3 regions of the Brevibacillus sp. LEMMJ03 genome follow, and region 1 is predicted to be linked to each of the others. Evidence: riboswitches for the same ligand, from Rfam matches in the RefSeq annotation. Region 1 holds a riboswitch; each other region holds the start of a gene.
What was found. A riboswitch is a leader RNA that binds a small molecule or an ion and turns the genes downstream of it on or off. The one in region 1 is predicted to bind cobalamin.

Region 1 (7,127 bases):
GCGCGCATCTCCGGCCGGCGGGCACGGCCAGCGTCACGCCGTTCAGCGCCGGCTGGCGGGCGCCCGGGTAGGTGTAATGCACGTCGGCAAACTCAAGCACATGCGTTGTCACGTCTCATCCTCCGATCCACCATTCCCATGCCGCCAGCAGCACGCATCCGGCCAGCGCCTCCCGCTCGTGCCGTTTGGAGCGGACATGTGCCGACAGGCCGACGACGCGAAAGTCCTCCGTGAAGCCTCTCGCCATCATGCCCAGGTACACCTGCCGATACCGGAGCATCGCTCTTCCGAACAACCGGGTAACCAACCTGCCGGTGTCGCGGAGCGCCGCGCGAACTCCCTGATAACCGCCCCTCGCTATTTGCGCGGTCCGCAGCCAGGCTGCCGTTTCCAGAAACACAAACACGAAGCGGTACATGATCATCACGAGATCGGTCAGCACCGCCGGCAGGCCGATGCGGCGCAGCACCTGGAGCAGCTCGGCAAACGGCACGGTAAAGAGCACGAAATAAAAGCACGACAGTGCCGCGAGGGAGCGGCACAAGAGGGTCGCCGCCCGCGCGACGCCGTCCGTTGTCACATAGGCCACCCAGCCTCCCCACTGCCAGGCGGCCAGGACATTCGCGCCGCTGCCCCACCCCGTTACAGGCGCCACTTCCACCAACAGGGCCGGCATTCCCGCCGCCAAAAACGACAGCGCGAGAACGAGGCCGACCAGGTAGACGCGACAGGGGATGCGGGCGTAGCCGACGATCCAGACGCTGATCCAGACAAAGGCGGCGAGCTGCACGGGCGGATGGCTGGCCAGGACGATCAGCATCAGCGCCAGGGCAAACAGCAGCTTGCGCCCGGGTGACAGGCGGCGCAGCCGGTTGGCGTAGGCGAGCGCATCCAACTGCCCGATCATTGTTCCTTGCTGTTGTTCAACCGGCCTCGGTACAGGCCGATTGCGTATCCGATAAATCCGGCGCCCAGCGCGGCCTGCACGGCGAACAGCAGGCTCTCCGTCTCGCCGCCCGGCGGCTCCAGCAGCGGCTGGAACCACGGCTCATAGCCGGGGGCCACTTCTTTGATCGCTTCTTCCGCCGCGCCGTCCGCCCCGCCAAACTCCGAATCTTTCACCAATACCAGCGGCAGCGCGGCCAGCACCGCCACCAGCAGCAAAAGCACCCAGTTGGACCAGCGTTTCATTTACATCCCCTCCCGTTTGAGCAGCGGCAGCTGCATCAGCTCTTTTGCGTTGTACGACTGCAGCCAGTTCCAGACGAGCACCGTCAGCAGCCCCTCGCTTACGGCCAGCGGAACCTGCGTCAGCGCGAAGATGCCGGCAAATTTGGCGAACGAGGCGGCGACACCGCCGGAAGCGGCCGGAAACGCCAGCGCCAACTGCAGCGACGTCACCACGTACGTGCTCAGGTCGGCCAGGGCCGCCGACAGGAAGACAGCCAGCCGCTGGCCGCCGTTGGCCCGAAGCACCAGCCGATACACTCCGTAGGCGACAAACGGCCCGACCACCGCCATGGAAAACGCGTTGGCGCCCAGCGTGGTCAAGCCTCCGTGGGCGAGCAGCAGGGCCTGGAACAGCAGCACCAGGGTGCCCAGCACCGACATGACCAGCGGGCCGAACAGGATGGCTCCCAGGCCCGTCCCGGTCGGGTGGGAACTGCTCCCGGTCACGGACGGAATTTTCAGCGCAGACAGGACAAAGGTAAACGCCCCCGCCACGCCCAACAACAGCTTCAATTCGGGGTTATCCTGGACCAGCCGCTTGATGGAGCTCAGGCCCAGCAGGAAAAAGGGCAGAAACACGGCCCACCAGAACAGCGACCAGCCCACCGGCAAAAAGCCTTCCATGATGTGCATGGCGTATCCGGTCTCGGGTTCATTCAGCAAAACGTACAGGACAAATCCGGTCACAAGCAATCCGCTCATCAGCGAACGCGAACGGCTCATTCAGCATCCTCTCCCTATCTGGTTCGACATCGAACGTCCAAGAAAAAAACTCATCCGGCCGGATGAGCTTTGCGCAATGTCAATAGACGACTACTCCCGAAACGAAACAGTCGTACTGCCTGGGCTCACCTCTCCTTTCCTCGAAGGCTTTTGGGTGCGGCAGCTAGGTAGGTCTCCTGGCTTCCAGATCATCACGCTCTTTTGCCTTCCCCGTCCGGTGACCGGCGAGTGGCCTGTCAAAAGAGAATTCCCTGGTTACAGTGGCGGGACCGCTCGGGATTTTCACCCGATTCCCTGTTACCCCTTATATGCATAAGGGCACCTAGCTCCGTTGTATTCCGTTTTCCATCATTTTCTTGGACGTTTGCGTCCATTATATACGAACCCCCGCGAAAGCAAAAGGGGAGAATCGCTTTTGCCCTGAGGTGCGCTATCGCGCGTCCACGCCCACCGCGTCGCTGATGCGGGCAAACCCGTCCTGCTTCAATAGCTGCACCAGCCGTTTGTTGATCTGGCGGGCGATGCCCGGCCCGCGGTAGATCATCCCCGTGTACACCTGCACCAGGCTGGCGCCGGCGCGAATCTTGCGGTAGGCGTCGTCGCCGGTGAAAATGCCGCCCACTCCGACGATCGGCACCTTGTCCCCCACTTCCTGGTAAATTTCTCTTACCCAGGCGGTGGACCGCTCCTCCAGCGGCTTTCCGCTCAAGCCGCCCGCCTCCTCGGCGTAGGGATGGCTCTCCACCCCATCGCGGGACAGCGTCGTGTTGGTGGCGATGATGCCGGCCGCCCCCTCGGCCACCGCGGTCCTGACCACGTCACTCATCTGCTCGTCCGCCATGTCGGGCGACACCTTCACCAGGATCGGCTTCGCCTTGACGCCGCGCATCTCCAGTTCGGACGCCTTGGCCTTCACTTCGCGGATGATGGCCCGCAGGCTTTCCGACTCCTGCAAATCGCGCAGGTTGGGCGTGTTGGGGGAGCTGACGTTGATCACAAAGTAATGGCCGTACGGATAGAGCAGGTCCAGGCACTTGCTGTAATCGGCCGCCGCTTCCTCATTGGGCGTCAGCTTGTTCTTGCCGATGTTGATGCCGATCGGGATGTCGGCATAGGCGTAGTCCACCAGGTTTTGCGAGGCGGTGTAGGCGCCGTAGTTGTTGAAACCCATGCGGTTGATCACCGCCTGCTGCTCCGGCAGGCGGAACAGCCGCGGCTGCGGATTGCCCGGCTGTCCCTGCGGCGTGATCGTGCCCACTTCCACGAACCCGAAGCCCAGCGAAGCCAGCGCGTGGTAGACTTCGGCGTTTTTGTCAAATCCGGCGGCCAGTCCGACCGGATTGGGAAAGCGGATGCCCCAGAGCTTTGTCTCCAAACGTTCGTCGCGGAACTGGTACACCATCTTCAGGATGCTTTTGCCCGGTGCGGAGTTTTCCACTGACCGGAGCACGTGTATGGTCTTCTCGTGCGCCTCTTCCGCGTCCATCTGAAACAGGAACTTTTTGACCAGTTGATACATCGCTGCACTCCTCACTCGTTCTACTGCCTAGTAGCATACCATATTTGCAAAAGGGTACGCACTACGAGAGAAGTACCCTTTCCCTCCGGTTACGGAAAACCTTCTGCCAATATCTAGGGAAGACACTGGTCCATCCGCAGCAGGCGGCTATTCCGTCACAACTCCTCCTGCCTGCCGGCAGCCGGCGCCTTTAGCAACTATTATCCTCATTCCCTATGCCTGTATTCTCTCAAACCCGATCTCCCGGCAAAAAAAACTGCCCGCCCCGATCGGCAGGGCAGGCAGTTGGTCACGGTTGTGCTGTGTCGGCTGGGATCGTCCCGGCCCGGTCAGTTTTTCACCAGCAGCACGTCGTCGATGGAGACGTACGGCAGGTTGTGCGCTTCGGCGACGGCCTTGTAGGTCACTTTGCCGTCGATCACGTTGACCCCTTTGGCCAGCGCGCGGTTCTCCAGGATCGCTTGGCGGTAGCCCTTGTTGGCCAACTGAACGGCGTAGGGCACGGTCACGTTGGTCAGGGCCAGCGTGGAAGTGCGCGCCACCGCGCCCGGCATGTTGGCGACCGCGTAGTGGATCACGCCGTGTTTTTCGTAGGTCGGGTTGTCGTGGGTGGTGATGCGGTCGATCGTTTCGATGGATCCGCCCTGGTCGATGGCCACGTCGACGATCACGGAGCCCGGCGCCATCGTTTTGACCATCTCTTCCGTCACCAGGCGAGGCGCACGGGCGCCCGGGATGAGCACGGCGCCGACGAGCAGGTCCGCCTTTTTCACCGCGTTGGCGATGTTGAACGAGTTGGACATCAGCGTTTGCACGCGGCCTTGGAACAGGTCTTCCAGTTGGCGCAGGCGATCGGCGTTCACGTCGATGATGGTGACGTTGGCGCCCAGGCCGACCGCCATTTTGGCCGCGTTGGTGCCGACGATGCCGCCGCCGATGATGACCACTTCACCCTTCTGCACACCAGGCACGCCGCCGAGCAGCACGCCCTTGCCGCCGTACGGCTTCTCCAGGAACTGCGCGCCGATTTGCACGGACATGCGGCCGGCCACTTCGGACATCGGCATCAGGAGAGGCAGTGCGCCGTTGTCCAATTGGATGGTTTCGTACGCGATCGCCACCACTTTTTTCTCCATCAGGGCGCGGGTCAGTTCCGGTTCCGGCGCCAGGTGCAGGTAGGTAAACAGGATCAGGCCTTCGCGGAAGTAGCCGTATTCGGACGGAAGCGGTTCTTTTACTTTCATCACCATATCGGCTGCCCAGGCTTCCGCCGCCGTCGCGACGATCTGCGCCCCAACCGCCGTGTAATCGTCATTGGTAAAGCCGCTGCCCAGGCCGGCACCGTTTTCGATGCGAACCGTGTGGCCGTTTTGCACCAGTGCAGCCACGCCGGCAGGCGTAATGGCTACGCGATTTTCGTTGTTCTTGATCTCTTTGGGAATCCCTACAATCATGGTAGTATGTCCTCCTTCGCAACGCCGATTAACGAGTGTACTACCATTGTACAGCGTTTTCAGGACGCGTTTCCTTGGGGATTCCCTTAATCTTTTCGCCTCTCTGTTTGTGTGTTTTCACAAACGAACTAGCGTTCCCGGTCCAACTTGTCCATTTTCAGTTCCAGATACAACGCGGCGCGCTGGTTCATGTCCTCCAGGTCGACCCGCAGAATCTCCTCGATGCGGCGCAGGCGGTACCCGAGGGTGTTGATGTGGATGTGCAGCCGCTGGGCGGTGACGTTCGCCCGGCCGGCAGCGTCCAGGTACGTCTCCAGCGTCTCCATCAGCGCGGTCTGGTTTTCCCGGTCATACGCCTTGAGCCGGGCCAGCCGGTCGTTTTCGTAGCCCTGCTCCTCGTCCCACTCCTTCAGCTTCAGCAGGTAGCGGTAGATGCCCAGTTCGTGGTACCCGTGGATCCCTTCCGTTTCGCGCGGAAACAGCCGCTTTACCCGGACCGCGTGGAGCGCTTCCCGGTAGCTTTTCACGATGTCGGGGTAGGCCTTGTAGACGCAGCCGTAGCCGGCCGTCACCTGGCCTTCGCGGACGTGGGCCACCAGCTTGCCGAGCGAGTCGGCCAGAAACTGCTCCGTTTTGCGCAGCAGCTCGTCTTTTCCCTCCTTGCCCGAACCGAAAAGGCCGATCAGCAGCACGATCTGTCCGCCATCCACCACCCACAGCAGCTTGTCGCGCATCAGCAGCGGGTAGAGGTACTGCTCCAGCCCCGTTCCGGCCGCCTCGATGACGCAGATGAGGTAGGAGGAAGGCAGCCTCATCTGCAGACTTTCCGCTTTTTGCCGAATCAGCGTGTCGCTGGTGTGATTGCCCAGCAACAGCTCCCAGAGAAACTCCTTGCGCCGCCGCTCCTCCGCCTTCCGCTTTCCCTGCCGCTGCACCAGCCGGGTCACCGCGGCCCGCGCCGCCTGTCGCAAAATTTCGTCGTCTTCCTCGGTCAGGGGGCGGTTTACTTCCTGGGCCCAGATGTATCCCAGCACGTCGCTGCCGCGGCGAATCGCGATCGCCACCCGCTTGCCAAGCCCCACCTCGTCTTTTGCCGGAATGTGCACGGGGTCGTCCTTTGTCAACAGCTCCTGAAACACCCCGTCCTTCCACAACCGGGTCAGCACGTGTTCCGGCACCCGCCGGCCCATGATCGTCGACCAGCGGGCCTGGTCGGTGCTTTCCCCGTGGGAGCTGTAGGCGATCAGCCTGTGGTCGGCATCTTCGATCGTGATCGGATTTTGCAGGAGATCCCCGATGATGTCCGCCAGTTCTTCGATATCCGCATGTTGGTACTGCTGAAAGTAATCAGGTTGAACAGACACGGTTCCACCTCTTTGCCGGCCATGTGTACGTGTTTCTATTATACCGGAAAGGCGGAAGGGGGCGGAACAAAAGAAAGCGGGTCACCGCTTTGCCTGCCTGGCAGCGATGACCTGCTTGACGTCATCCGTGAACAGCCTGGCCGATCCCGCCCCGAACCGCCTCCCAGAGCGTTTCGGACAGCGTCGGATGAGGCGCGATCACGTTCTCCGCCGCCTCGGCTGTCATTTCCGTGTGCAGCAGCAGCGCAGCCTGGCCGATCAATTCGGTTGCCCGCGGCCCCACCAGGGAAATCCCCACGATTTCATGATAGCGGGGTTCGATCATGACCTTTGCCTTGCCGGCTGTCTCCTGCAAGATCTGCGCCCTGCCGTTGGCCGCAAAGGGAAACTCGCCGACCAGGATCTCCCCGTAGGCTTCCCGCGCCTGCCGCTCTGTCAGTCCGACAGAGGCCACTTCCGGCGAGGTGTAGATGCAGCGCGGCACCGCGCGGTAATGGACGGTGCGGTCCCCTCCGCAGATGTTGACGGCGCTCACCTCTCCTTCATGAAACGCCACGTGGGCGAGCTGGATCCCCCCGATCGCATCGCCCGCCGCGAAAATGTGCGGCAGGTTGGTCTGCATCCGCTCGTTCACCTCGATCCCGCGCGAAGTGACGCGCACCCCGATCCGTTCCAATCCCAGACCGGCCACCCGGGGCCTGCGTCCGATGGCCACGAGAACGGCATCTGCGGCGACCTCGATCAGGCCCGCCGGTGTGCGTACCCGCGCAGTTCTCGTCGTGTGATCCAGCGCTTCCACACGGCTGCCCAGATGGACGGTGACCCCCGATTGCTTCA
Region 2 (7,127 bases), on a different contig from region 1:
CCTGCGCCCGTCGATGAACGTCGGCTACCTCGCGTTCAACACGGAGAAGAAGCCGTTTGACAATCCGAAGGTGCGTCAAGCCATCGGCCACGCCATCAACAAGCCGGAACTGGTCAAAGCGTTCTACAGCGGCCTGGGTGAACCGGCCACCAACCCGATGCCGCCCAGCCTCTGGGGCTACAACGACCAGATCAAGGACCGCGACTACAACCTGGACAAGGCCAAACAACTGCTGGCGGAGGCGGGCTATCCCAACGGCTTCAAGGTTCAGTTCTGGGCGATGCCGGTGCCGCGTCCGTACATTCCGGACGGCAAGAAGATGGCCGAGGCGATTCAGCAGGACCTGAAAAAGATCGGCATCGAGACGGAAATCGTCACGATGGAGTGGGCCACCTATCTGGAAAAAACGAGGAAAGGCGAGTACGACATGTGCCTGCTCGGGTGGACCGGCGACAACGGCGACCCGGACAACTTCCTGTACACGCTGCTTGACAAAAACACGATCAACGGCAACAACATTCCCCGCTACGCCAACGAGGAAGTCCACCAACTGCTGCTGAAAGCGCAGTCCTCGCCCGATCAGGCGGAGCGGGAAAAACTGTACAAGCAGGCACAGGAGATCATCTTCAACGACGCGCCGCTGATTCCGATCGCGCACTCCACTCCGCCGCTCGCCGCGAAAAAGAGCGTCACGGGCTATCAGCCTCATCCCAAAGGCAGCGAAAGCGTAGAAAAGGTAGACATCCAATAAGGCAGACGGCAACAAAGGGTAAGAGGAACCCTTCTTCTTACCCTTCTCTCATGTGCAAAACGCGAAGGAAAGCGAGGAGATGGCCTTGCTGTCATACACCATTCGACGATTGTTGATGCTGATTCCCGTGCTGTTTGGCATGTCGCTGATTGTATTTGCCATTATTCACGCCATCCCCGGCGATCCGGCGCTGACCATTTTGGGGGAAAAGGCAAGTCCCAAAGCTCTGGAGGAGCTGCGGCAGCAGCTCGGGCTGAACAACCCCTGGTACGTGCAGTACTTCCACTACCTGTGGGACATTCTCAGAGGAGACCTGGGCGACTCGCTGCACACCAAGGCCCCCATCGCCAAGGAAATGGGGCCGTACCTGGCCGCCACGGTCGAATTGACGCTGGTCAGCATGATATTTGCCGTCTTCATCGGCGTAAATGCCGGAATCATTTCGGCCTGGAAGCAAAACTCGTGGTTTGACTACATCTGCATGCTGATCGCGTTGATCGGCGTATCCATGCCCGTATTCTGGCTGGGATTGATGGAGCAGTGGGTGTTTGCCCAGGAGTTGAAGTGGCTGCCTTCCATTGGACGCGACAATCCGCGTGATCCCGTAACGGCGATTACGCATTTCTATATCATCGACGCGATGCTGGCCGGACGTTGGGATCATCTCCGCGACGTCATCCAGCACCTGATTCTGCCAAGCATCGCGTTGGGGACCATCCCGATGGCGATCATCGCCCGCATCACCCGTTCCAGCATGCTGGAAGTCATGCGCGCCGACTACATCCGGACGGCGCGTGCCAAGGGGCTGGGGCAGTTTTTCGTGGTGTACAAGCACGCCTTGAAAAATGCGATGATTCCCGTCCTGACCATCGTCGGGCTGCAGACGGGGCTGTTGATCGGAGGGGCCGTCCTGACCGAGACGATTTTCGGCTGGCCCGGCGTAGGCCGCTACATTTTTACGGCGATTGGAAACCGCGATTATCCCGTCATTCAATCGAGCATTCTCGTGATCGCCACCATTTTTGTCCTGATCAACCTGTTGGTCGACCTCCTCTACGCCTACGTCGATCCGCGCATCAAATACCGCTAAGGAGGACGTCTTATGGCAGAAACCCATGTGGAAACGGTACGCGTGCAGCAACCCGACGAGCCGGTCTCGTCTCCTTGGCGCGACGCTTGGCGGACGCTCCGCAAAAACAGGATGGCCATCGCCGGCTTCGTCATCATTTTCGTGTTTGTGCTGCTGGCCCTGCTGGCTCCGTACATTACCCCCTACGCATACGACAAGGGAGAGCTGATCGACAAGAACAAGCCGCCGTCGGCCGAGCACTGGTTTGGGACCGACTACAACGGGCGGGACGTGTTTACCCGGGTGATCTACGGGGCGCAAATCTCCCTGCGCGTCGGGCTGTTCTCCGTTATCGGGTCGGTGATCGCCGGCACGTTTCTCGGCCTGCTCGCCGGCTATTACGGCCGGTGGGTGGACATGATCATCTCCCGGCTGTTTGACATCATGCTGGCCTTCCCCAGCATCCTGCTCGCCATCGCGATTGTGGCGATGCTCGGCCCGTCGCTGGAAAACGCCCTTTTGGCGATCGCCATCGTCAACATTCCCACCTACGGGAGGCTGGTCCGTTCGCGGGTGTTAAGCCTGAAAGAGGAAGAGTTCGTCATGGCGGCGAAGGCGATCGGATCGAAAAACTCGCGGATTATTCTGCAGCACATCCTGCCCAACAGCCTGGCGCCGATCATCGTCACCGGCACGCTGGGCATCGCCACGGCGATTCTCGAAGCGGCGGCCCTGGGGTTCCTCGGACTGGGTGCGCAGCCGCCGCAGCCGGAGTGGGGACTGATGCTGTCCGACTCCCGCCAGTACATTCAAAAAGCGCCGTGGACCGTCATCTTCCCCGGCTTGTCCATCATGCTGACGGTGCTCGGCTTCAACCTGATCGGCGACGGTCTGCGCGACGCGCTGGACCCGCGGATGAAACACTGAAAAAGCCAACCCGTCCGGCTGTCGAGGTGCTCGGCAGCCTTTTTGCATGGGCGGCAGCCTTTTTCGGCTTCATCCGCCGGGTCCATGCAAAGACCCAACCGGACGGATGCCTCTGCGCTCACCTTACATCGACAGTCTCGCGTCCAACCGATTGGACAAACGCCCGGCACCGTTCGTTACACGCATCGGCGCCCCGGGTGACGACCTGATGCGTGACGCCGGGAATCAGGACCAGCCGGGCATGGGGCAGGCGCTTGGCCAGCAGCCGGCCGTACGCGTGCATCCGCTTGTCCTGCTGGCCGTAGACGAGCAGCGCCGGCACGCGAATTTCCGGCAGCCGTTCGGTGCAGCGGTAGCGATGGCCCGCCGCGTACTGCCGGCACAGGGTGCGGGCGTCGGTTTTTTTTGCCCGTCCGCTTCTTTTTTTCCCGGGGACATGGTATCCTCGCAGTAGAAACCAAGAGAAAGCAGGGTGAGCGAGTTGTACCAGGAGCGCATGCAGCAGTTGCGCGCGTATATGGAAAAGGAAGAGCTGGACGCGGTGTTGATCACCTCGCCCAAACACGTTTACTATCTGACCGGCTTTTTTACGGAACCCCACGAACGGTTCATGGGCCTCATCATCCCGGCGCAGGGCGAACCGTCGCTGATCGTCCCGGCGCTAGATCGCGAAGCGGCGGCCGAGGCGGCGTCCGGCGTCAAGCAGATCCTGACGCATACCGATACGGACAATCCGTACGACGTGTTGAAACAGGCGCTGCCCGCCGGGTTGACGCGGCTGGGCATCGAAAAGAGCCACATGACCGTGGAGCGCTTCGAAGCGATGAGCGCGGTCGTGGCGGCAGCGCGGTACGCCGATGTGGAAGAGCCGCTCCGCGAAATGCGGCTGATCAAGTCGGCGGAGGAAGTGGCCCGCATCAAGCACGCCGTACGGCTGGTGGAAGAGGCGCTGCGCGAGAGCCTGAAAAAAGTGAAACCGGGCGTCACCGAGATGGAGATCGTCGCCGAACTGGAGTACCAGATGAAGCGGCTGGGGGCGGACGGGCCGTCGTTTGACACGATAGTGCTGGCCGGGGAAAAATCGGCGCTGCCGCACGGAACTCCGGGCAGCCGGCAGGTGTGCGAGGGAGAACTGCTGCTGTTTGACCTGGGCGTGGCGGCTGACGGCTACGTGTCCGACATCACCCGCACCTTTGCGGTCGGCGAGATCAGCCCGCAGCTCCGGGAGATCTACGAGACGGTGCTCGCGGCCAACGAAGCGGCCATCGCCGAGGTGCGCCCCGGCGTCACGCTGGCTCACCTCGACCAGACGGCTCGCCGCGTGATCGAGGAGAAAGGGTACGGCCCGTATTTCATGCACCGTCTGGGCCACGGGTTGGGCATGGACGTCCACGAGTATCCGTCGGTTCACGGGCAAAACCAGGCAGTGCTTCGTCCCGGCATGGTCTTCACGATCGAACCGGGGATTTACCTCCCCGGCGTGGGCGGCGTGCGGATCGAGGACGACGTGCTGGTGACGGAAAACGGCAGCGAGGTATTGACGCAGTTCCCGAAACAGCTGACCGTCATCGGGTAAGGCTCAGACGAAAAAACGGAATAGCGCGTTTCACGGTGCCGTCCGGGTGCAGGTGCGCCCGGGCGCTTAAAAGGGAAGTTCGGTGAAAGTCCGACGCGGTCCCGCCACTGTGACGGGGAGCGCCCTGCGACAGCCACTGTCTCGCTTGATTCGGGGAGATGGGAAGGTGCAGGGGGCGATGAACCCAAGCCAGGAGACCTGCCGTGAAGCGATCACGCTCAACCCACGAGGATGGGGATGTGTGGAAAGCAGGGAACGGAAAGAAAAGGCGCCCCGCGTCTGTTCTTTTGTCGTGTCCGCATGCAGACTGGCATCTCTCGTCCAACACGGGGGATGCTTTTTTGTTGCTGCGGAACACGTGGGAAAAAGGTTTACAACGAGCGGGCGAGACCGTATCATGGAGGTTTTGTATAAAACGTAATGATTGCGATTATCAAATATGCAGAGGAGGACGTGTCATGAAAAAATTTCGTTTCAATTCCCGCTTTTGGCTGGTCAAAACAGTGCTGCTTGCCCTTCTCCTGTCGGCGTGCGGCAGTTCCCACCCGGACGACCGTCAACAGCAACCGGCCGCAGAGCCTGCAGCAGCGGAAGCGGCGCAGCCGGTTACCGTTCAAAACGGCGATCGCGTGCTGACCTTTGAACAGCCGCCCAAACGGGCCGTCACGCTGAATCAGCACACGACGGAAATCATGCTGGCCTTGGGTCTGGCGGACAGGATGGCGGGAACGGCTTATCTGGACGACCGCATTTTGCCGGAATACCAGGAAGCGTATGAAAAAATCCCCGTGCTGTCCAAGACATACCCGTCCAAGGAGGTGCTGTTGGCGGCGGAACCGGATTTCGTCTACGCCGGATGGAAAAGCGCCTTCACCGACAAAGCGGTGGGCACGGTGGAAGAGCTGGAGAAGCTGGGGATCAAGGCGTATCTGCATCAGTCCTCCAACATGACGTCGCCCACACTGGAAGACGTGTACACGGACATCCGCAACATCGGCCGCATTTTCCGCGTGGAAGCAAAGGTGGACGAGCTGATCGCCCGGATGAACGAACGGATGGAGCAGATCGCCAAGCGGATCGGACAGCCGGAAAAACCGCTGCGCGTGTTTGTCTACGACAGCGGGGAGGATCAGCCGTTGACGGCCGCCAACAACTACATGACCCGCTTGATCGCGATGGCGGGCGGCAAAAACATCTTCGACGACATCCCCAAGGGCTGGGCCACCGTCAACTGGGAAGAGGTTGTCAACCGGCAGCCGGACGTGATCGTCATCGTCGACTACGGCGACAAGACCGTCGAGCAAAAACGGGAGCTGCTGCTGTCGAAAAAAGAGCTGGCCGACCTGCCGCCCATTCGAAACCAGAAGCTGATCGTCCTCCCTCTCTCCGCGGCGGCAGAGGGGGTCCGGGCGCCAATGGCCCTGGAGGCGCTCGCCAAAGGATTCTATCCGGAGAAGTTTCAAGACTAAGGCCGTGCGGGCGGGACGGAGCCGTCCTCTCCCGCCGCCTCACCACATTCGACAGGAGGGATTGGTTTGCGGAAAGCAGCGTTTTTCATCGGGGAGAGAGGCCGGGGGTGGTTCTGCGCGGTTCTCGTCGGTCTGACGGCTCTCCTGCTGGCGTCCGTTACGTTTGCCGTCACGCTGGGCTCGGTTGACATCCATCCCCGTACGGTCTGGGGAATTGCCCTGTCCAGGCTGCCGTTTTTCGGCGAATGGGTGCAGCCCGACTGGTCAAAGGCGGCAGAGACGATCATTTGGGAGATTCGGCTCCCCCGCGTCCTGCTTGGCGCCCTCGTCGGGGCCGGCCTCTCCGTAGTCGGGGCGGCCATCCAGGCGCTCGTCCGCAATTTCCTTGCCGATCCCTACATCCTGGGCGTCTCCTCGGGGGCGTCTGTCGGGGCCGCGTCGGTCATGCTGTTTGGCGCGTTCGGGCTGTATGGCCAGTACGCCCTGTCCGTCGGCGCGTTTACCGGATCGCTTGGCGCCCTCCTGCTGGTCTTTTTCCTCTCCCGGCTCGGCGGGCAAAACGCCACCGTTCGCCTGCTGATGGCGGGCATCGCCGTGTCTGCCGTCTTGTCCGCCGCGACCAGCCTGCTCGTCTTTTCCTCTCCCCAAGAACACGGCATTCAGGCCGTGCTGTTCTGGATGACGGGCAGCCTGGCCGGCGCCAAATGGGAGTTTCTCGCCCTCCCGGCTGCTGCCGTGACCGCCGGGCTTGCGTTTCTTCTGACCCGCTACCGGTCGTTGAACGCCATGCTGATGGGCGAGGAGACCGCCCGCACGCTGGGGGTGCATGTGGAACGGTTCCGCAAGGGGCTGCTCGTGATTACCGCGCTTTTGACCGGCGTGATGGTGGCCATCAGCGGCGCAATCGGATTCGTCGGGCTGATGATGCCTCACATCGTGCGGATCGTCGTCGGCTCCGACCATCGGCGGGTGCTGCCCGTCTGCGCCCTGCTGGGAGCGGTATTTCTCGTCTGGGCCGACGTAATCGCCAGACTGGCGTTCGCGCCGCAGGAACTTCCCATCGGGATCGTCACGGCCCTGTGCGGCGGACCGTTCTTTCTCTGGCTGATGCGCCGCAGTTCCTATTCGTTTGGAGGTGATGGACGGTGAACGTGACGGCCCAAGACCTTTCCGTGACGCTCGACAAAAAAGCAGTGCTCCACGATGTCGGCCTGCAGGTCCGGACAGGGGAGCTCGTCGGCCTGATCGGCCCGAACGGGAGCGGGAAGTCGACGCTGTTGAAGAGCATCTACCGCGTGCTGAAGCCGGACGCCGGGCTGATCTCGCTGGACGGCG
Region 3 (7,127 bases), on a different contig from region 1:
GCCCAGTTCAGGGTGCCGTACTCGTAGTGCCACCACTCCTGGGGATAGTTGACGAACCCTGCTTCGGTCATCAGATGGTACAGGAGGCGGCGGTTGTCGCGGATGCGCCGCTCGGTCTCGTCCGGGGCCGCCATGCACTCGTAGTAGCGGGTCGCTGCCCGCTCGCTGAAGTCGTCAAACGCCGTGCCCATGGCCAGCCAGCCGTCCGGCCCCGCAATCGTCAGGTCGACGGCTCCGCCGGACAGGTGAGGGGCGGGCTTGTGCACGTCGACGGTGGGAGAGGCGACGTACTTGTCCAATTCGCGGGCCAGCGCCTCCCCTTCCTGCCAGCCCTGGTCGATCAGCGACTGCTTGAACCGCTCGTACAGCGAAGCCTGCACCCGATGGGAGCGCCATCCGTCCAGCACCACCAGCCGATAGCCGTCGGGAAGCCGCCCGGCCGCTTGGGCCAACCGCAGCGCCGCCCCTTCGCGCAGGTACGCTTCCGGGAGGGCACCCTGATAGCCTTGATGGTAGTAGGCGGGGTAGACGGAGATCCTGGGCGAGAGCGTCGAGAGGGGAACCAAGGGCTCGCCGCATTCCCGCAGCGGCGGTAGCAGGGCGGAATCGCTGCGCGGCTCGTGCGGAATCGGGGGGGATGTCATACGGGTCACCTCCGTGCTGTGTGTTTGAATGGTTTTGCAGCTATCGTAACGAATCATAGAGATACAGTAAACGGATTCTTTCAGCAAGGATCAATGGGCACACATCCTGCTGCGGCACAAATCCTCACGATTTTTCTTCCCGGAATGATGGCAGCAGGGGTTGGGCTAGCTGCATCGTTATCATACTTGTCATTACCGAGTACTGTTCCAGCGCTTGTGAAAGTGTTTATCTTCTCATGATAAAACACTAGATAATTCCAATATTTAAAGATGATGGTTTACAAATCTTAATATATATTATATAGTAAATATTGGTATTTGAACAAAGTTGTTATGGGGAGGTAATACTGATGCTGAAAAAGATGTATGGATTGGTATGTTCAACTTTAATGGTCGGAGCAATCATCACTCCAGGTGTATGGGCTTCTGCTACTAAGGTGGGAACAGATGAAGCAGTGGAAGTGTTGGGATCTGATGATCCGTACTACAACATGAGATGGGCGTGGCCTACAACCGATGATACGATTACGGATGACTATGGTGATGTGGGCTGGCGTTGGCACAAGGGAATAGATATTGGAGTTACCAAAGAACCAGTTTTTGCAACCGCATCAGGTGTGGTGATTCAAAGTGGGGTTTATTCCGACAAGGTAACGTATGCTATGACGATCAAACACAATGATATTGATCCGGATACCGGAAAAAACCTAATTACAAGATACTTGCATTTGGAGCCCGGAACGTTAAAGTTTACAACTAATAAAACAGTAAGCAAAGGTACAACAATTGCTACCTCTGGTAAAAGTGGAGCCACTGGTTACCATTTACACTTCGATGTAAATGCAAAAGGAATGACTTATCCGGGTGATTACGATACGTTTTCTCCCTGGGTTTTTTGGCCCGAAAAGAGACCTTCACTATTAAATATAGATCTTGGGGGAGATACACAAGGACAACACGAGGAAAAGTTCGACGATCCGGAATACTTCTTCGACTTTTTACTTATCGATTACGTTGGTAAGGACGAATTTTTTAGATGGATGGACTCTATTGAGGAGTCAGAGCGTACAATGACAAACTTTAAAAAATATTTCAAATTAACAGAAAAAGATATTAATAAGATTATGAAGACTTCATTGTCGCCTGAAAGAGAAAAGAAAATTTTGGGTAAATCCTAGATTAACTCCACTTAAAAACACTCTCATGACTTAAAGCGTGAGAGTGTTACATTTTCTATTCAATAACGAAGGAGGACAACCATTTTGCAAAGAAAAACGTACCTATACCTAACTCTTCCCGCAGCCATTGCCGCGATCTTGGTCACCTTTTATACCATTGATTCGTTTGACAGAATCTTCGTATCCTCACCAGAAAGGCAGACCGTTCGTGAAGAAGATGTGCTGCAAACCGTTGCCAGGATAAAAGACAACGTAAAAATCGGCTCATCCAAACAAGAAGTCGCCGCACTGTTCGGAGACCGTTACGTTCTCGTGGATGACCAGGGGGATCTCGAAAACGGCTGTGAAGAATTCTGGCTGTACCGCTTCTTCACAGAGGAGGATTACCAGCCTTCGGTGCCCGACCATGTCATTGATGAAGAAGGAATTCGCAGTGGAAAAGTAGGAGCAGCTTTCTTCATCGGCTGGAAAGATGAACGGGTGTACCTGTACACCATCGCTTACCTTCAAGGCCCGAATCACGATCTACATTTTTACTCCAATGTGAATGGAACCATCGAGGATGAAATCATGAATCCAGACGGCACGACAACTCGCAGCGAATAAGACAGCCCATTGAACCCCCGCTTTTTCCTTCCTATCCACGGCCACTTTTGTTATGATGGAGACAAGTGCCAGTCATGTGCGGCACAGACAGCTTCATACGGAGCAAACAGGTCTTCACCTGCGCGGACGCTTCCGGGTGGGTGAAGTTAAAAGGGAAGTTTGGTGAAAATCCAACGCGGTCCCGCCACTGTAAGAGGGGAGTTTTCCTTCACGGCGACAGCCATCCACTGCTCCAGCGGGAGTGGGAAGGAGAAGGAAAGCGGCGATCCTCAAGCCAGGAGACCTGCCTGTTTTGCGTGTGCACTGATTTCCTTCGGGTCAAAGGAAAAGGTGAGGATTGTCGTGGACGTCGTGTCGACGCTTTGCTTCCTTTGGTTTCCAGGGAAAGCAAGGCGTTTTTTGTTGTTTCTGGAAAGAAAATGTGAACGGTGTTTGCGATGGCCTACAGGGAGCGGACCGTTTGGCGTCGCGTCCCTGGTTGGCCGGCGAGAGGGGAGGAAACGGGCCGATGAACAAACCCGACAACAAGCGGGGACTGGTCCTGGTGTACACCGGGGACGGCAAAGGGAAGACGACGGCGGCACTCGGGCTGGCCGTACGGGCGACCGGGCGCGGCAAGCGCGTCTTGGTGGTTCAGTTTATCAAGTCGCCGGAGCGCACCTACGGGGAAAAGATCGTGTTTGACCGGCTGGGAATCGAGATGGTGCAGAAAGGCGTCGGCTTTACCTGGACCAAAACGCCCGAGGAGCACCGCGCCGCCCTGCGGGAAGCGTGGCGCTACGCCAAGGAGCAGGTAATGGGCGGCCAGTACGACGTGGTGATTCTCGACGAGCTGAACAACGCGCTGGCGATTGATCGTTTTCCCGTGGCGGACGTGCTGCCGCTGGACGATGTGCTGGACACGATCAAGAACAGGCCGCGCCACGTGCATCTGGTGATTACGGGACGAGACGCGCGGCCGGAAATCACGGCGATCGCCGATCTGGTGACGGAGATGAAAGCGGTCAAGCACTACTATGACGAGGGCATCCCCGCAGTCCTGGGGGTGGAGTATTGATGACGGACGTGCTGGAGGTGTTCGGCCACGGCGGCGATCTGGTCACGGCGGCGGAGCGCTTCGGCGTGGAAGCCGGGCGATTTGTGGATTTCAGCGCCAACATCAACCCGCTGGGCCCCCCAGCCCGCGTGCTGGAAGGACTGCGGGAGGCGCTGCCCCAGGTGGTTCACTATCCCGATCCGGGGCACCGGTCGTTTCGCAGCGCCTTGGCGGCGAAGCTGAACCTGCCGGCGTCGTGGCTTCTGCCGACCAACGGGGCGGCCGAGGCGATGGCCCTGGCGATCCTCGCGCTGCAGCCAAAGACGGTCGGCATCGTCACGCCCTGCTTTTCCGAATATGCCCAACTTTCCAAGCAGTTCGGCGCCCGCGTGCTGGCGTGCCCGGGCCGGGAAGAACGCGGCTTCAAGCCGGATGAGGCGGAACTGTACCGGCTGTTTGAACGGGCGGACCTCGTCTTTGTCGGTTCTCCCAACAACCCGACCGGCCTCTTGTATGAACCGGACGAACTGCTGCAGATGGCCGGCTGGACGGTCGAGACGGACACGCATCTGGTGGTCGACGAGGCGTTTCTCGACTTTGTCGCGGAAGAGCGGCAGTTTACGCTGGCCGACAGGCTTTCCCGGTTTCCGCGCGTGCTCGTGATGCGCTCGCTGACGAAGATGTTCGCCATCCCCGGGCTGCGCCTCGGCTACGCCGTCGCCGTTCCCGCGCTGATCGAACGGCTGCGGGGAAAGCAGGTGAGCTGGAGCGTCAACAGTCTGGCGCTTGCGGTCGGGGAGCTCTGTCTGGAGGAATCCGACTACGCAGCAAAAACCAGGCGGCTGATCGCCGAGGAGCGCTCCTATCTGTCCGGCGTCATCGGGGAGGAGTTGGGCTGGCGCGTCTGGCCGGGCGAGGCCAACTTTCTGCTCGTGCGCTGTCCGGCTGGGCTGACGGCGGCGGGACTGCAGGAGATGCTGGGCAGACGGGGCATTCTGATTCGCAGCTGCGCCATGTACCCCGGCTTGACGCCCGGTGATTTTCGCATCGCGGTCCGCACCCGGCAGGAAAACGACCGCCTGCTGGCGGCCTTGCGGGACGTGTGGAGCGAAAGGAGGGAGCGGCGCTGAGCCTGATCGTGGTGACCGGGGGCGTCCGCTCGGGAAAGAGCCGCTTCGCCGAAGAACTGGCCGCACAGGCGGGAAGCCCCGTCTTGTACGTGGCCACCGGCCAGGTATGGGACGAGGAAATGAAGCAAAGGATTGAGCGGCACCGGGCGCGGCGACCCCGAGATTGGGGACTGGCCGAAACGAACGGCACCCTGTCCGCTGCCCTTCCCCAAATGGAGAGGTATCCGGTGGTGCTGCTGGACTGCCTGTCGACGTGGATCAGCACGCGGCTGATGAGCGTGCCGGAAGCGTCCTGGCGGGACGAAGCGATCTCGCGGGCGCTCATGGACGAGGCGGAGCTGTGGCTGGATGCCGCCTGCAGCGGCGGCCGGACCGTGATCGCCGTGACCAGCGAGGTGGGTCTGGGCGGCGTCGCGATGACCAAGCTGGGCCGTTGGTTTGCCGACGTGCTGGGCGACGTCAACCAGTTGGCCGCCAGACGGGCCGATACCGTCTACGCCGTCCTGGCCGGCATTCCCTGGAGGATTAAAGGATGAACGCGTTTTTTCATGCACTGTCGTTTTTTACCCGCATCCCTGTTCCCTGGCTGCGCCCGTCGGAAGAAGCCTGGAAGAAGAGCGTCGCCTGGTACCCGGCTGTCGGGCTGGTGATCGGCCTTGTGCTGTGGGGAGCGCATCAGGCGGCCTTGTGGGCGTTTGCGCCGCTGACCGCTGCCGTATTGACGATGGCCTGCTGGGTCTACATCACCGGCGGGCTGCATCTGGACGGCTGGATGGATCTGGCCGACGGTCTGGGCAGCAGCCGGCCGCGGGAACAGATGCTGGCAATCATGAAAGACAGCCGGACCGGCGCGATGGGGGTGCTGGCGGCGATCGTGCTGCTTCTGGTCAAGACGGCGGCGCTGGCCGAGCTTGACCATGCGGGTCTCAGCGTCTGTCTGTTCCTGGTGCCCGCCGCCGCCCGCACGCATGTGCTGCTGGCGATCCGCTGCTGGCCGTATGTCACCGGGGAAAAGGGCATCGGCAAAAGCGTCGGCGAGGCGCTCCGTCCCTGGCACATCGGTATCGGCTATCTGCTGGTGCTGGCGTTGGGCTGGTGGATCGCCGACGTCCGGGCGGTGACTGCCGTCCTGCTGTCGCTCGCGGCCAGCCTGCTGTTTGCCCGCTCCGTCGCCCGCAAGCTGGGCGGCTTGACCGGCGACTGCTACGGCGCCCTGATCGAGAGTGCCGAAGCCGTGATGCTGCTCATCCTGATTGGGAGCTGGTGGCCGTGAGATGGATGTGGGTGAGGCACGGACAGACGGAGGAGAACCGCGCCGGCCGCTACCTGGGACACAGCGATGTGCCGCTGAACGAGCACGGCTGCGCCCAGGCGGAGCAGGTGGCCCGGCTGCTCGCTTCGGAACGTCCGTCGGCGCTGTACACCAGCGATTTGCTCCGCTGCCGGCAAACGGCGGAACGGCTGGCAGCGGTCTGGGGACTGGAGCCCAGGGCCGTTCCCGCTCTGCGCGAGCTGTCGTTTGGCGCGTGGGAGCGGCTTACCTATGACGAGCTGATGGCCCGGGACGGCGAGCACGCCCGCCGCTGGTACGACAATCCGTTCGACTGCGCTCCGCCCGGCGGGGAGACCTTGGCCCAGTTGGGGGAGCGGGTCGATCGCTGGCTGATGCGGCTGATGAAGTCCGTCTCCATGGACGATACGGTCTGCCTGGTGACCCACGGCGGCGTCATCCGCTGGTTTCAGGCGGCCTGGGTGGAAAACGATCCCGGCCGCTACTGGCAGGTGGACGGCGTGGGCCACGGCGCCGTCCTCGTCGCCGAGTGGGACGGAAGCCGCTGGACGGCGTCGGTGCGGCGCTAGGCAGGCGGGAGATGCGGGAGATTGGAGCTTGCCTGCCTCCCGTCCGGGAAAAAGAACGGAACTTCCGTGAGTGGAAACAAAGAGAGGGACGAGATGAACGAGGCATTGATTTTGCTCGCGGCGTACTGGATAGACCGGGTGGTGGGCGATCCGCGCGGCCTGCCGCATCCGGTGGTCGGAATGGGCTGGTGCATCTTGCGGCTGGAGCGGCTGCTGCGCGCGCTGGTCAAGCGGGAAGAGCACCTGAAAGCGGCCGGCCTGCTGTTCCCGCTGTTGATCGCAGGCGGCAGCCTTGTTGTCACCTGGGCACTGCTGTACGCGGCGGGAAGGGTCCATCCCTGGCTGGCCGTCGCCCTGGAAGTCTGGCTGATTTCCGCCACGATTGCCACCAAAGGCTTGGCCGACGCCGGCATGGAAGTTTTTCATCACCTCCGGGCAGGTGATCGGGAGGCGGCGCGCCGGTCGCTCTCCATGGTCGTCGGCCGGGACACGGAGCGGCTGGACGAACCGGAGATTTGCCGGGGGGCGGTGGAGACGGTGGCGGAGAACATCGTCGACGCGATCATCTCTCCGCTGGTGTACGCCGCGCTGGGCGGCGCGCCGCTGGCGATGGCCTACCGGGCGGCCAATACCCTGGACTCGATGGTCGGCTACAAGAACGAGAAGTACCGCA

Region 2: linked by a shared signal. The riboswitch ahead of FOI68_RS08310 (ABC transporter substrate-binding protein) and the one ahead of FOI68_RS09975 (energy-coupling factor ABC transporter permease) in region 1 are both predicted to bind cobalamin.
Region 3: linked by a shared signal. The riboswitch ahead of cobO (cob(I)yrinic acid a,c-diamide adenosyltransferase) and the one ahead of FOI68_RS09975 (energy-coupling factor ABC transporter permease) in region 1 are both predicted to bind cobalamin.

Annotation. Positions count from the first base shown of each region.
Region 1 covers NZ_VKJN01000006.1:113,398-120,524, forward strand. The annotation lists gene FOI68_RS09960 (energy-coupling factor ABC transporter ATP-binding protein) at 1-112, opposite strand, end outside; gene cbiQ (cobalt ECF transporter T component CbiQ) at 116-907, opposite strand; gene FOI68_RS09970 (energy-coupling factor ABC transporter substrate-binding protein) at 904-1,191, opposite strand; gene FOI68_RS09975 (energy-coupling factor ABC transporter permease) at 1,192-1,953, opposite strand; cobalamin riboswitch at 2,103-2,294, opposite strand; gene FOI68_RS09980 (quinone-dependent dihydroorotate dehydrogenase) at 2,384-3,472, opposite strand; gene ald (alanine dehydrogenase) at 3,802-4,926, opposite strand; gene FOI68_RS09990 (PucR family transcriptional regulator) at 5,055-6,290, opposite strand; gene lpdA (dihydrolipoyl dehydrogenase) at 6,412-7,127, opposite strand, start outside.
Region 2 covers NZ_VKJN01000005.1:56,672-63,798, reverse strand. The annotation lists gene FOI68_RS08335 (ABC transporter substrate-binding protein) at 1-751, shown strand, start outside; gene FOI68_RS08330 (ABC transporter permease) at 831-1,841, shown strand; gene nikC (nickel transporter permease) at 1,854-2,747, shown strand; gene FOI68_RS08320 (alpha/beta fold hydrolase) at 2,866-3,069, opposite strand; gene FOI68_RS08315 (M24 family metallopeptidase) at 3,229-4,323, shown strand; cobalamin riboswitch at 4,340-4,543, shown strand; gene FOI68_RS08310 (ABC transporter substrate-binding protein) at 4,782-5,792, shown strand; gene FOI68_RS08305 (FecCD family ABC transporter permease) at 5,859-6,941, shown strand; gene FOI68_RS08300 (heme ABC transporter ATP-binding protein) at 6,938-7,127, shown strand, end outside.
Region 3 covers NZ_VKJN01000002.1:367,744-374,870, reverse strand. The annotation lists gene FOI68_RS04385 (M15 family metallopeptidase) at 1-644, opposite strand, end outside; gene FOI68_RS04380 (M23 family metallopeptidase) at 995-1,822, shown strand; gene FOI68_RS04375 (hypothetical protein) at 1,907-2,428, shown strand; cobalamin riboswitch at 2,520-2,733, shown strand; gene cobO (cob(I)yrinic acid a,c-diamide adenosyltransferase) at 2,937-3,485, shown strand; gene cobD (threonine-phosphate decarboxylase CobD) at 3,485-4,594, shown strand; gene cobU (bifunctional adenosylcobinamide kinase/adenosylcobinamide-phosphate guanylyltransferase) at 4,567-5,130, shown strand; gene cobS (adenosylcobinamide-GDP ribazoletransferase) at 5,127-5,867, shown strand; gene FOI68_RS04350 (histidine phosphatase family protein) at 5,873-6,454, shown strand; gene cbiB (adenosylcobinamide-phosphate synthase CbiB) at 6,548-7,127, shown strand, end outside.